2 linked regions of the Kribbella solani genome follow. The protein of the gene in region 1 interacts with the protein of each later gene in a pairwise test. Links are inferred from orthologs where the notes say so. Each region holds a gene or a part of one and is shown on either strand. Other genes may lie near its edges.

The links. Proteins that work in one complex are often made in the same cells at the same time.
Region 2: the proteins of uvrA (region 1) and uvrB interact in binary tests that used the Escherichia coli proteins (3 or more experiments, as listed by UniProt). The link is inferred for Kribbella solani from one-to-one orthologs.

Annotation. Positions count from the first base shown.
Region 1 is NZ_JACHNF010000001.1:1,549,048-1,555,148, reverse strand. The notes cover bases 1,083-4,746. They hold uvrA (excinuclease ABC subunit UvrA), read right to left. Parts: upstream 4,352-4,746; coding sequence 1,283-4,351; downstream 1,083-1,282. Other genes in these bases: HDA44_RS06790 (MBL fold metallo-hydrolase), read left to right, coding at 4,569-4,746; HDA44_RS06800 (hypothetical protein), read left to right, coding at 1,083-1,255. Outside these bases: HDA44_RS06805 (Rieske (2Fe-2S) protein), read right to left, coding at 1-86; more of HDA44_RS06800, read left to right, coding at 359-1,082; more of HDA44_RS06790, read left to right, coding at 4,747-5,228; HDA44_RS06785 (GNAT family N-acetyltransferase), read left to right, coding at 5,312-5,854; HDA44_RS06780 (S1C family serine protease), read right to left, coding at 5,841-6,101. UniProt on the Escherichia coli protein: The UvrABC repair system catalyzes the recognition and processing of DNA lesions. UvrA is an ATPase and a DNA-binding protein. A damage recognition complex composed of 2 UvrA and 2 UvrB subunits scans DNA for abnormalities.
Region 2 is NZ_JACHNF010000001.1:2,398,041-2,403,439, reverse strand. Bases 966-3,927 are described here. They hold uvrB (excinuclease ABC subunit UvrB), read left to right. Parts: upstream 966-1,374; coding sequence 1,375-3,480; downstream 3,481-3,927. Other genes in these bases: HDA44_RS38480 (AsnC family transcriptional regulator), read left to right, coding at 3,877-3,927; HDA44_RS10790 (VOC family protein), read left to right, coding at 3,490-3,858; HDA44_RS10800 (flagellar basal body-associated FliL family protein), read left to right, coding at 966-1,293. In the rest of the region: HDA44_RS10805 (hypothetical protein), read left to right, coding at 1-473; more of HDA44_RS10800, read left to right, coding at 505-965; more of HDA44_RS38480, read left to right, coding at 3,928-4,875; HDA44_RS10780 (SDR family oxidoreductase), read left to right, coding at 5,052-5,399. UniProt on the Escherichia coli protein: The UvrABC repair system catalyzes the recognition and processing of DNA lesions. A damage recognition complex composed of 2 UvrA and 2 UvrB subunits scans DNA for abnormalities.

The DNA of each region.
Region 1 (6,101 bases):
AGGATCGGCGCGCCGGCGCCCACGAGCGCCGCCATCGCCGCGCACCGAAGTACGGTCCGCCGGTCCCGCGTCGTGTCATCGGTCATGAATCCGGACCTCCAAGAGCCAGCCGGCCGCTGGTCTTCGACAGCCTGCCGGCTTGAGTGGTTGAACGTTCTCTAACGACTCAAACGACTGGGTCAGCCGATTGGTTCACCCCCGGCCGGATTGAACCGCCGTTTGAGGGTTTCCGCCTGGTGCCGGTACCGGCCCACGGTGGCGCTAGGGTTTCCTTCGGCAGCGTACCCACCGAGAGGCAGGGACTCGGTCCGCACCCGCCCTGGGGCCCGGCACACTGTACTGGTGGGAGAGGCATGAAATGACAGGCACGACCGACGACACGACAGTGATGCGGGTGATCGCCGACCTCGCGCCGATCTGGTTCCCGGGCTGCGTCGTCGACAGCGCGGAGCGGACGGTCGAGGTGGGCTGGGGCCGTGGCGCGCTGCAGATGTCCGCGGTCGTCGGGCTCCGCGAGATCATCGAGCGCTGTGACCAGGTGCCGCAGCAGCGGTGGGCCGAGCAGATCGAGGCCTGGTTGCGGGCGGTGGTCGCGGAAGGCGAGCTCGCCACCGAGGAGCACCGGTACGGCGACGTGGGCGAGCGCCAGCGTGCTTTGCTCGTGCAACGTGGTTGGTCGGCGCGGACGGCGGGTCCGGTCGCGGACACGTTGATTCCGTTCGGCGATCACTTCGAGGTGGTGGTGTTCGTCCGTACCGGGTCGGAGCTACGGCGGCTGACCGTCGTACGCCGCTCGATGCTCGGGCTGGGTGAGCCGGAGGTGCCGTCGCCGGTGCAGCTCAGTCTGGACGAGATCGCGGACCTACGGCCGGTCGACCACGACGGCATCTCGGTGCTGCACCGGGAGGACGATCCGCTGGTGTCGATGGCGATCGTCGACCGGGAGGAGATCCTCACCCAGGCGTCGGTCGGGTTGGGCGTACTGGTTGGTGTGCCGCGGCTCAGCACGGTCGCGTTCTGCCCGGCGGACGCGGGCCAGGCGCTCGCGGATCGGTTGGCGCAGTACGTCGCCGACTCGTACCGCGGAGCGCCGGACCAGTGCAGCCCGGACCTCTTCTGGGTCCAAGGCGACCGGATGGTGCAAGTCCCGGTCACCCTGGCCAACCCGCCGCAGGCCGTCCTCCCCCCGTCCCTGCTCCCAACCCCGCGCCGGACCTGGCTCCGCCATCTCCTGCTTCAGCTCTTCCGCCGCTGACGCGGTGCACGGTCCGGCGACACCCAGCTAGCGAGCGACCCGCCTTCTCGGTGCTGCCTTCGTCGCGGGGGCTGACTTCTTGGCTGTCGTCTTCTTGACCGCGGCCTTCTTCGCGACAGCCTTCGTCGCCGATACCGCCTTCTTGGCAGGTGCCGCCTTCTTGGCCGGCGCCGTCTTCTTCGCGGCTGCCGTCTTCTTCGCGGGCCCGGTCGCGATGGCTGCGGCTGCCTGCTTCGCGCTCGGCTTCGCGGCGCGGCCCTTGAGGATCTCGGCCAGGAACGCACCGGTGTACGACGCGGGGCTGGCGGCGACCTCCTCCGGAGTACCCTCCGCGACCAGTGTCCCGCCGCGACGGCCACCGTCCGGGCCGAGGTCGATCAGCCAGTCGGCGGTCTTGATCACGTCCAGGTTGTGCTCGATCACCAGCACCGAGTTGCCCTTGTCGACCAGACCGCTCAGCACGCCGAGCAGCTTCCGGATGTCCTCGAAGTGCAGCCCGGTGGTCGGCTCGTCCAGCACATACACCGTACGGCCCGTGGACCGCCGCTGCAGCTCCGACGCCAGCTTGACCCGCTGCGCCTCACCACCGGACAGCGTCGGCGCCGGCTGACCGAGCCGGACGTACCCGAGCCCGACCTCCACCAGCGTGGTCAGATGTCGCGAGATCGCCGGGATCGCGGCGAAGAACTCCGACGCCTCCTCGATCGGCATGTCCAGCACGTCCGCGACGGTCTTGCCCTTGTAGTGCACCTCGAGCGTTTCGCGGTTGTACCGCGCGCCGTGGCAGACCTCGCACGGGACATACACGTCCGGCAGAAAGTTCATCTCGATCTTCAGCGTGCCGTCACCGGAGCACGCCTCGCACCGGCCGCCCTTCACGTTGAACGAGAAGCGCCCCTGCTGGTACCCACGAACCTTCGCCTCGGGAGTGTCCGCGAACAGCTTCCGGACGTGGTCCCAGACCCCGGTGTAGGTCGCCGGGTTCGACCGGGGTGTCCGGCCGATCGGCGACTGGTCGACGTGGATGACCTTGTCGACCAGCTCCATCCCGGAGATCTTGGTGTGCCGGCCGGGCACCGCCCGCGCGCCGTAGATCTGCCGCGCCAGCGACGTGTACAGGATGTCGTTCACCAGCGTGGACTTGCCGGAACCGGACACGCCGGTGACCGCGACGAACACCCCGAGCGGGATGGTCACGTCGATGTCCTTCAGGTTGTTCTGCCGCGCGCCGTACACGGTCAGCTCGCGGCCCTCGGTCAGCGGCCGGCGGATCGCCGGGATCGGGATCTCGCGGCGGCCCGACACGTACGCCCCGGTGATCGAGTCCGGGTGGTTGCGCAGGTCCTCGACGGTCCCGGACACGACCACCTGGCCGCCGTGCTCACCGGCGCCCGGGCCGATGTCGACCACCCAGTCGGCGTGGTCGATGGTGTCCTCGTCGTGCTCGACGACGATCAGCGTGTTGCCCAGCTCCTTCAGCCGGACCAGGGTCTCGATCAGCCGCCGGTTGTCACGCTGGTGCAGGCCGATCGACGGCTCGTCCAGCACGTACAGCACGCCGACCAGCCCGGAGCCGATCTGCGTCGCGAGCCGGATCCGCTGTGCCTCGCCGCCGGACAGCGAACCCGCCGGCCGGCTCAGCGCCAGGTAGTCCAGGCCGACGTCGAGCAGGAACTGCAGCCGCTCGCCGATCTCCTTCACCACCCGCTCGGCGATCTGCTTCTCCCGCGCCGATAGCTCCATCTGGACCAGGAACGCGTGCACCTCGTCGATCGACATCGCGCTGATCTCGGCGATGTTCTTCCCACCGAGCGTGACCGCCAGCGAGATCGGCTTCAGCCGCGCGCCGTTGCAGGCCAGGCACGGCACCTCGCGCATGTACTCCTCGAAGCGCTCCCGCCCGGTGTCGCTGGACGCCTCCGCGTGCCGGCGCTCGACGTACGGAATCACGCCCTCGAAGCTCGTGTAGTACGACCGCTCGCGGCCGTAGCGGTTCTGGTACGAGACGTGTACCTGCTTGTCGTGCCCGGTCAGCAGCGCCTTCTTCGCCTTCGCGGGCAGTTCCCCGAACGGCGTACTGGTCCGGAACTTCAGGTCCTTCGCCAGCGCCTCCAGCAACCGCTCGAAGTACTGGGTGACGTTCTGCCCCGACCAGGGCTGGATCGCGCCTTCGTCGAGCGACTTCGACGGGTCCGGAACCAGCAGCTCCGGGTCGACCTCCATCCGGGTACCCAGGCCGGCGCACGCCGGGCAGGCACCGTACGGCGAATTGAACGAGAACGACCGCGGCTCCAGCTCGTCGATCGCGAGCGGGTGATCGTTCGGGCAGGCGAGCTTCTCGGAGAACCGGCGCTCGCGGTGCGGATCGTTCGCCGGGAGGTCGACGAAGTCCAGCACGACCAGGCCACTGGCCAGGCCGAGCGCGGTCTCGACCGAGTCGGTCAGCCGCTGCTTCGCCGAGCCCTTCACCGCCAGCCGGTCGACGACCACGTCGATGCTGTGCTTCTTCTGCTTGTCCAGCTTCGGCGGCTCGGTCAGCTGGATCGTCTCGCCGTCGACCCGGGCCCGGGCGAAGCCCTGACCGGTCAGCTGGCGGAACAGGTCGACGTACTCACCCTTGCGGCCGCGGACCACCGGGGCCAGGACCTGGAACCGGGTGCCCTCGTCGAGCTCGAGGACCCGGTCGACGATCTGCTGCGGGGTCTGCCGGGCGATCGGCTCACCGCACTCCGGACAGTGCGGCCGGCCGGCCCGCGCGAACAGCAGCCGGAGGTAGTCGTACACCTCCGTGATCGTGCCGACGGTGGAGCGCGGGTTCCGCGAGGTGGACTTCTGGTCGATCGAGACGGCCGGTGACAGGCCCTCGATGAAGTCGACGTCGGGTTTGTCCATCTGGCCGAGGAACTGCCGCGCGTACGCCGACAGCGACTCCACGTACCGCCGCTGGCCCTCGGCGAAGATGGTGTCGAAGGCCAGGCTGGACTTCCCGGACCCGGACAGGCCGGTGAAGACGATCATGGCGTCCCGCGGCAGGTCGACCGAGACGTCCTTCAGGTTGTGCTCACGCGCTCCGCGCACGATCAGACGGTCAGACACAAGCTCACTCTCAGCGGTTCTCGTGGGGTATCCGGGTGGATCTCTGGCATGCCCGGTCATGCTAACGAGGCCCACCGACAAAAACTTCCGCCGACGGATCCGGCACCCGGCTTCGAAAGTATATTCGATCACCGCGACCGCTCTGGACCAGACATGACGCGCCGTCGCCGAGGTGCGAGGATCGTCGGAGTCACCGAACTCCAGGGGAGAAAACGCGATGTCCGAGTACCACGGAAACGCACACGTCGGCGGACCGGCTCAGACCCACGAGCTGGCCAAGTTGATGATCACCAAGGTCGCGGTCGGGCCGATGGACAACAACGCCTACCTGCTGCGTTGCCGGCAGACCGACGAACAGGTCCTGATCGACGCCGCGAACGAGGCGGACACGCTGCTCCAGCTGATCGGCGACGGCGGCCTGGCCCGGGTGATCACCACGCACCAGCACCAGGACCACTGGGAGGCGCTGGCCGAGGTGGTCGCGCGCACCGGCGCCACCACGGTCGCGGGCCGGCACGACGCCGACGGCATCCCGGTACCGACCGACCAGCTGGCCGACGACGGCGACCAGATCGCGGTCGGCCGGTGCAGCCTGCGGGTGATCCACATCAAGGGCCACACGCCCGGCTCGATCGCGCTCGTGTACGACGACCCCGACGGCGCGCCGCATGTGTTCACCGGCGACTCGCTGTTCCCTGGCGGCGTCGGCAACACCGATGGCGACAAGGAGCGTTTCACGTCGCTGATCGACGACGTCGAGACCAAGCTGTTCGGCACGCTGCCGGACGAGACCTGGGTGTACCCGGGCCACGGCTCCGACACCACCCTCGGCACCGAGCGCCCGCACGTCGCCGAGTGGCGCGAACGCGGCTGGTGACGACGGGACGGCAGCCCGGCGGCTTCGCCGAATACCAACCACGCGCCAACCGCCCGCAGCCGGGCATTCAAAACCAGCCGGCGGTGGAGCGGCCGCTGGGCGTGGAGCAGACGCTCGGCGTGGAGCGGTTGTCGGTTGAGGTGCGGGTGCGGGCGGGTGTGGGGGCGGATCTTGAGGCGTGTGCTGGGTTGATCGTCTCGCGGGCCGGTGGATCGGTTGCGGACCGGCGTACGCGCCTGGTGGCCGATCTGGAGGACCCGGAGCGGTACATCGCGGTGGCCGAGGTCGACGGCGAGGTGGTCGGGTACGGCGGGGTGATCCGCCACGACCTCTCCCCCGACGACCCGCCGGCCACCGCGCCGAGCGGCTACTACCTGATCGGCCTGATCGTGGCGCCGAACTGGCGGCGGCACGGCATCGGCGACGAGCTCACGAAAGACCGGCTGCGCTGGATCGCGGCACGCGCCGGTGCCGCGTACACCTTCGTCAACGTCGGCAACGGCGCGATCCTCGACCTCCACCAGAGGTTCAGGTTCACCGAGCTCACCCGCGACTTCACCTTTCCCGGCGCTCCGCTCCAGCCGGGCACGTGCGTACTGCTCCGGGCCGACCTCACCGATCAGTGAGCTCGGCCGGGTACGCGATCACGTCGACCAGCGCGTTGTTGCGGATCGCGGTGATCTCGGTCCGGCTGGCGATCGCGTCCTCGAACAGCTGACGTTGCAACGACTGCGCGTCCCGCAGCGGAACGCCGTCGACCGCAAGCACCAGATCCCCCGGCCGCAACCCCGCTGCCGCCGCCGGGCCGGCCGGGATCACCTCGACCACCCGGAGCGCCGTACGCTGCCCGAACCGTTCCGCGAGCGCCGGCCG
Region 2 (5,399 bases), 850 kb from region 1 along the record:
CGTCGTACCAGCCGCCGCCGAACGCGCTCGCGGTCGGTTTCGGCGTGTCGCTGGTCCCGGTCGAGGGCTGGAGCCTGGTGACCGCCGAGACCAAGGGCAAGCAGGTCGCCACCTACGCGCCGAACGGGGAACCGCGGGCGTTCTACTGGGTCCGCCAGAAACAGAACGTGACCGCGCAGGCGTACCTGCTCGGCATCGTCGAGGGTGAGACCGCGGAAGAGGTCGCGCAGCTCGGCAACGTACGGAACCTGCCGTGCCCCAAGGACGTCTTGGTGGAGTGCGTCGCGATCGACTACACCTCCACGACCAAGGACAAGTCCGGTGCGGACGTGAAGGTCAAGGGCACGGTCGAGGCGTACCGGCGCAAGGACAACGTGGTCACCGCGCTCGACTTCCGGACCCGCACCGACTTCGCCCAGAAGGCCGAGGCGGACGCGGCGACGATGAAGAAGTCCGTGATCGACAGTCTGTGACGTACCACCGGAACTACCGCGAGGAACAGCTATGAGCCAGCAGTACGGTCCCGGTCCGCATGCGCCGGGCCCACCGCCCGCCCCTGCTCCCGGCGGCCCGGGCGCGCCCGGCGGCTGGGGACCGGGTCCGATGCGGCCGCCGAACCAGCAGCCGAAGAAGGCGAGCCGGACGGCCTGGATCATCATGGTCGGCGCGATCGTCGCGGTGCTGCTGGTGGCCGGTGGCGTGGTGCTGCTGGTGACCGGGAAGGACGGCAAGCCCGCCGCGGAGCAGACACCGGACCCGACCGGCACGCTGTACACGCCGTCGCCGACTCCGTCACCGGACGATTCCAAGGGCCCGAACGACGTCGGCGTCGAGGTCGGCTACGGGATCTGGTTCACGCCGTCGAAGGGCTGGCTGCGGTCACCGGACACGAAGATCTCCGGCCAGAACTACATCCTGCAGCAGTTCAACTCCCGCGGCCTGATCGACGGGTACTACTGGGTCCGGCAGACCACGCTGTACGACGCCAAGGGGTTCGCCGAGCACCTGGCCGACATCGAGACGTCCAGCTACGAGGGCGTCCGGATCGGCAAGACGATCGAGTGCAAGCCGGACAACCCGAAGATCAAGTCCTGTTACGCGGTGTCGTACGACGGTCTCTGGGTGTCACCGAAGAACAAGACGATCAAGATCAAGATGCGCGGCTTCGTGACCGCGTACCAGGACCAGTTCGACCGCGTGACGGCGACCGACGCGGCGCTCGAGGCGCGGGTGTACGACCGCCGGGTGAACGAGCTGAAGTACATGAACAACTCGGTCGTGAAGAGCTTCTGACCTGGGGTTTCAGAAACTGCCTGACCGGGGCGGTGGGGCGGGCGACGAAAAATGTCCGTGCCAGGTCGTACGGTGGGGGACATGAGACAGGTGTCTGAGCTGCAGCGAATGGTCGCCCCGCTGAAGGTGGTGTCGGACTTCGATCCGGCCGGCGACCAGCCCACCGCGATCGCGGACCTGGAGCGGCGGATCAACGCCGGCGAGCAGGACGTGGTCCTGCTCGGCGCGACCGGTACCGGCAAGACCGCGACGATGGCGTGGCTGGCCGAGCGGGTGCAGCGGCCGATGCTCATCCTGCAGCCGAACAAGACCCTCGCCGCCCAGTTCGCGAACGAGCTGCGCAACTTCTTCCCGGAGAACGCGGTCGAGTACTTCGTCTCGTACTACGACTACTACCAGCCCGAGGCGTACGTGCCGCAGACGGACACGTACATCGAGAAGGACTCGTCGATCAACGAGGAGGTGGAGCGGCTCCGGCACTCCGCCACCTGGTCGCTGCTGACCCGCCGGGACGTGGTCGTGGTGGCGACCGTGTCCTGTATCTACGGCCTGGGCTCCGCGGACGAGTACCTGAACCGGATGATCCACGTGAAGGTCGGCACCGAGATGGACCGTGACGGTCTGCTCCGGAAGCTGGTCGGCGTGCAGTACGCGCGCAACGACCTGGCCGGCACCCGCGGCACCTTCCGGGTCCGCGGCGACACGCTCGAGGTGTTCCCGGTGTACCAGGAGCTCGCCGTCCGGGTGGAGTTCTTCGGTGACGAGATCGAGCGGGTGATGACGATGCACCCGTTGACCGGTGAGGTGCTGAGCGAGGAGGACGAGGTCTACATCGGCGCCGCCACGCACTACGTGACCGCGCCGGAGCGGATGGAGAAGGCGATCACCTCGATCGAGGCCGAGCTGGCGGAGCGGCTGGCCGAGCTGGAGCGCAACGGGCAGCTGCTGGAGGCGCAGCGGCTCCGGATGCGGACCACGTACGACATCGAGATGATGCGCCAGATCGGGACCTGTTCGGGGATCGAGAACTACTCCCGGCACACCGACGGCCGCGAGCCCGGGACCGCGCCGCACTGTCTGCTGGACTACTTCCCCGAGGACTTCCTGCTGGTCATCGACGAGTCGCACGTGACCGTCCCGCAGATCGGCGGGATGTACGAGGGCGACATGTCGCGGAAGCGGACCCTGGTCGAGCACGGGTTCCGGCTGCCGTCCGCGATGGACAACCGGCCGCTGCGCTGGGAGGAGTTCCTGGAGCGGATCGGGCAGACCGTGTACCTGTCCGCGACGCCGGGGCAGTACGAGCAGGACAAGTCCGACGGGTTCGTGGAGCAGATCATCCGGCCGACCGGTCTGGTCGACCCCGAGGTGATCGTGAAGCCGACCAAGGGCCAGATCGACGACCTGATCCACGAGATCCGGCTCCGGGTGGAGCGGAACGAGCGGGTCCTGGTCACCACGCTGACCAAGAAGATGTCCGAGGACCTGACCGACTACCTGCTGGAGATGGGCATCCGGACCAGGTACCTGCACAGCGAGGTGGACACGCTCCGCCGGGTCGAGCTGCTGCGCGAGCTGCGGATGGGCGAGTTCGACGTCCTGGTCGGCATCAACCTGCTGCGGGAGGGTCTTGACCTGCCGGAGGTGTCACTGGTCGCGATCCTGGACGCGGACAAGGAAGGCTTCCTGCGGTCCGGGCGGTCGCTGATCCAGACCATCGGGCGAGCGGCCCGGAACGTGTCCGGTCAGGTGTTCATGTACGCGGACAAGATCACCCCGTCGATGGAGCAGGCGATCGACGAGACGAACCGCCGGCGCGCGAAGCAGAACGCGTACAACGAGGCGAACGGGGTCGACCCGCAGCCGCTGCGGAAGAAGATCGCCGACATCACCGACATGCTGGCGCGGGAGGACGCGGACACCGCCGAGCTGCTCGGCTCCGGCCGGACGCAGTCGCGCGGCAAGGCGCCGGTGCCGGGTGGTGGCAAGGCGCGTGCCGGTGAGAAGGCGAAGGAGCTGGCCGGTGGCCTGCCGTCGTCCGACCTGGCCGATCTGATCCAGCAGTTGACCGACCAGATGCACAACGCGGCCGCGGAGCTCCAGTTCGAGGTCGCCGCCCGGTTCCGGGACGAGATCTCCGAGCTGAAGAAGGAGCTCCGCCAGATGACCAACGCCGGCGCGAAGTAAGGACAGGCGATGATCGACCACGTATCGCTGCAGTGCGACGACCTGGCTGCCAGTCGGCGGTTCTACGAGACTCTGCTCGGGGCGCTGGACATCACGGTGGCGATGGACTTCGGGGACGCGCTCGGGCTGGCCGGTCCGGACGGCGACCCGAAGCTCTGGCTCGGCAAGCAGACGACGGGTGGTACGCAGCGCGAGATCCACCTCGCCTTCACCGCCCCGGACCGCGCGACGGTGCAGACGGTGCACGAGGCCGTCACCGCGCTCGGCGCCGAGGTCCTGCACGCCCCGAGGGAGTGGCCGGAGTACCACCCCGGCTACTACGCCGTCTTCGTCCGCGACCCCGACGGCAACAACGTCGAGGTCGTCACCCACGCCTGACAGCCACTCCCGTCCTGAGTGAACGCGTCAACTGATCCGTACGACGAGCTCGACCGGGCGCTGCTGCAGGCGTTGCACCTCGACGCCCGGGCGCCGTTCCGGCGGTTGGGGGAGGTTCTTGGCGTCTCCGATCAGACCGTCGCCCGCCGCTACGCGCGCCTGCGGCAGCGCGGCGCGCTGAGGGTGACGGTGCTGCGTCATGCCGGCCCGGTTCGCGAGGTGCAGTGGCTGCTCCGGGTACGCGCCGTGCCGAGCGCCGCGGGCGAGGTCGCCGACGCCCTCGCCCGCCGCCCCGACACCAGTTGGGTGAACCTCTGCGCCGGCGGCACCGAAATCGAATGCACCGTGTACGGCACGGACGTGGGCCCGCTCCTTCTCGAAGTACTCCCACGCACTCGTCAGGTGATCGACGTCGAGGCCGCGGAGGTCCTGCACGTCTTCTACGGCGGCGCGGGCTCCCCGTACGCCAAACCTGGCCCGTTGACCCCCGACCAGATCGCCGCCCTAACTCAACCTGCTGCCGGCGCCGATTCCAGTACGCCCCGTGGTGACGGCGTGCTTGAAGGGCTTGACCTGCGGCTCTACGAGGAGCTGCGGAGTGATGGTCGGGCGTCTGTCGACCACTTGGCGAACGTTGGAGGCGTGTCCGGCCCGACCGTCCGCCGTCGCCTGCGGGCGCTGGTCGCTGATGGTGTGATCAGCTTCGACATCGATGCCGATCCGCGCCTGATGGGGCTGCCCGCACGCGCGATGCTGCGGTTGGCGGTGAGGCCCGATCGGCTCGACGCGACCGGCCGCGCCCTCGCGGAGCACACCGAGGTCGCCTTCGTGGCCGCGACCACTGGTTCGACATCGCTCTACGCCGCGATCGGCAGCTACTCACCTGGCGGTCTGTACCACTACCTGACCACCGAGATCGCCGCCCTCTCGGGCATCACCCAGGTCAGCCCCACCCCAGTCCTACGCACGGTCAAAGCCGCGACCACCCACTACGGCCCCCACCACCCAGCCGGCTGAACCCACCCGATCAGCTACCCCAACTGGCCGGACTATGGAAGTCATGTCGGATGTCGACGTCGGACCGTGCCTGGCTGTCGAGATGCGCACAGTTCTGACCGGGTTTGCGGGGTTTCACGCGCTTCCTAGGCAGGCTGGGCGGTGGAAACTGTCAAAGCGTGAGGAGTTCGCTGTTCATGACCATCCTCGTCATCGGAGCTCGCGGCGCGGTCGGGCGGCAGGTCGTCGCCGGCCTGCGCGCCGCAGGCCGGCCGGTACGTGCCTCCGTTCGCGATCTGGCCAAAGCCGACTTCGGCCCCGGCATCGAGGTCGTACAAGCTGATCTGACTCTCCCGGAGACGTTGCCCGCTGCACTCGACGGTGTCAGCCAGGTCTTCCTGTACGCCGAGCCCAGCGGCGCGGCCGACTTCGGGAAGGCCGCGTCGGCGGCGGGTGTCGAGCGGGTGGTGCTGCTGTCGTCGGGCAGCGTTCTGGTGCCCTGGGCAACGTCGAACCGGATCACCGCGGAACACCGGCTGACCGAG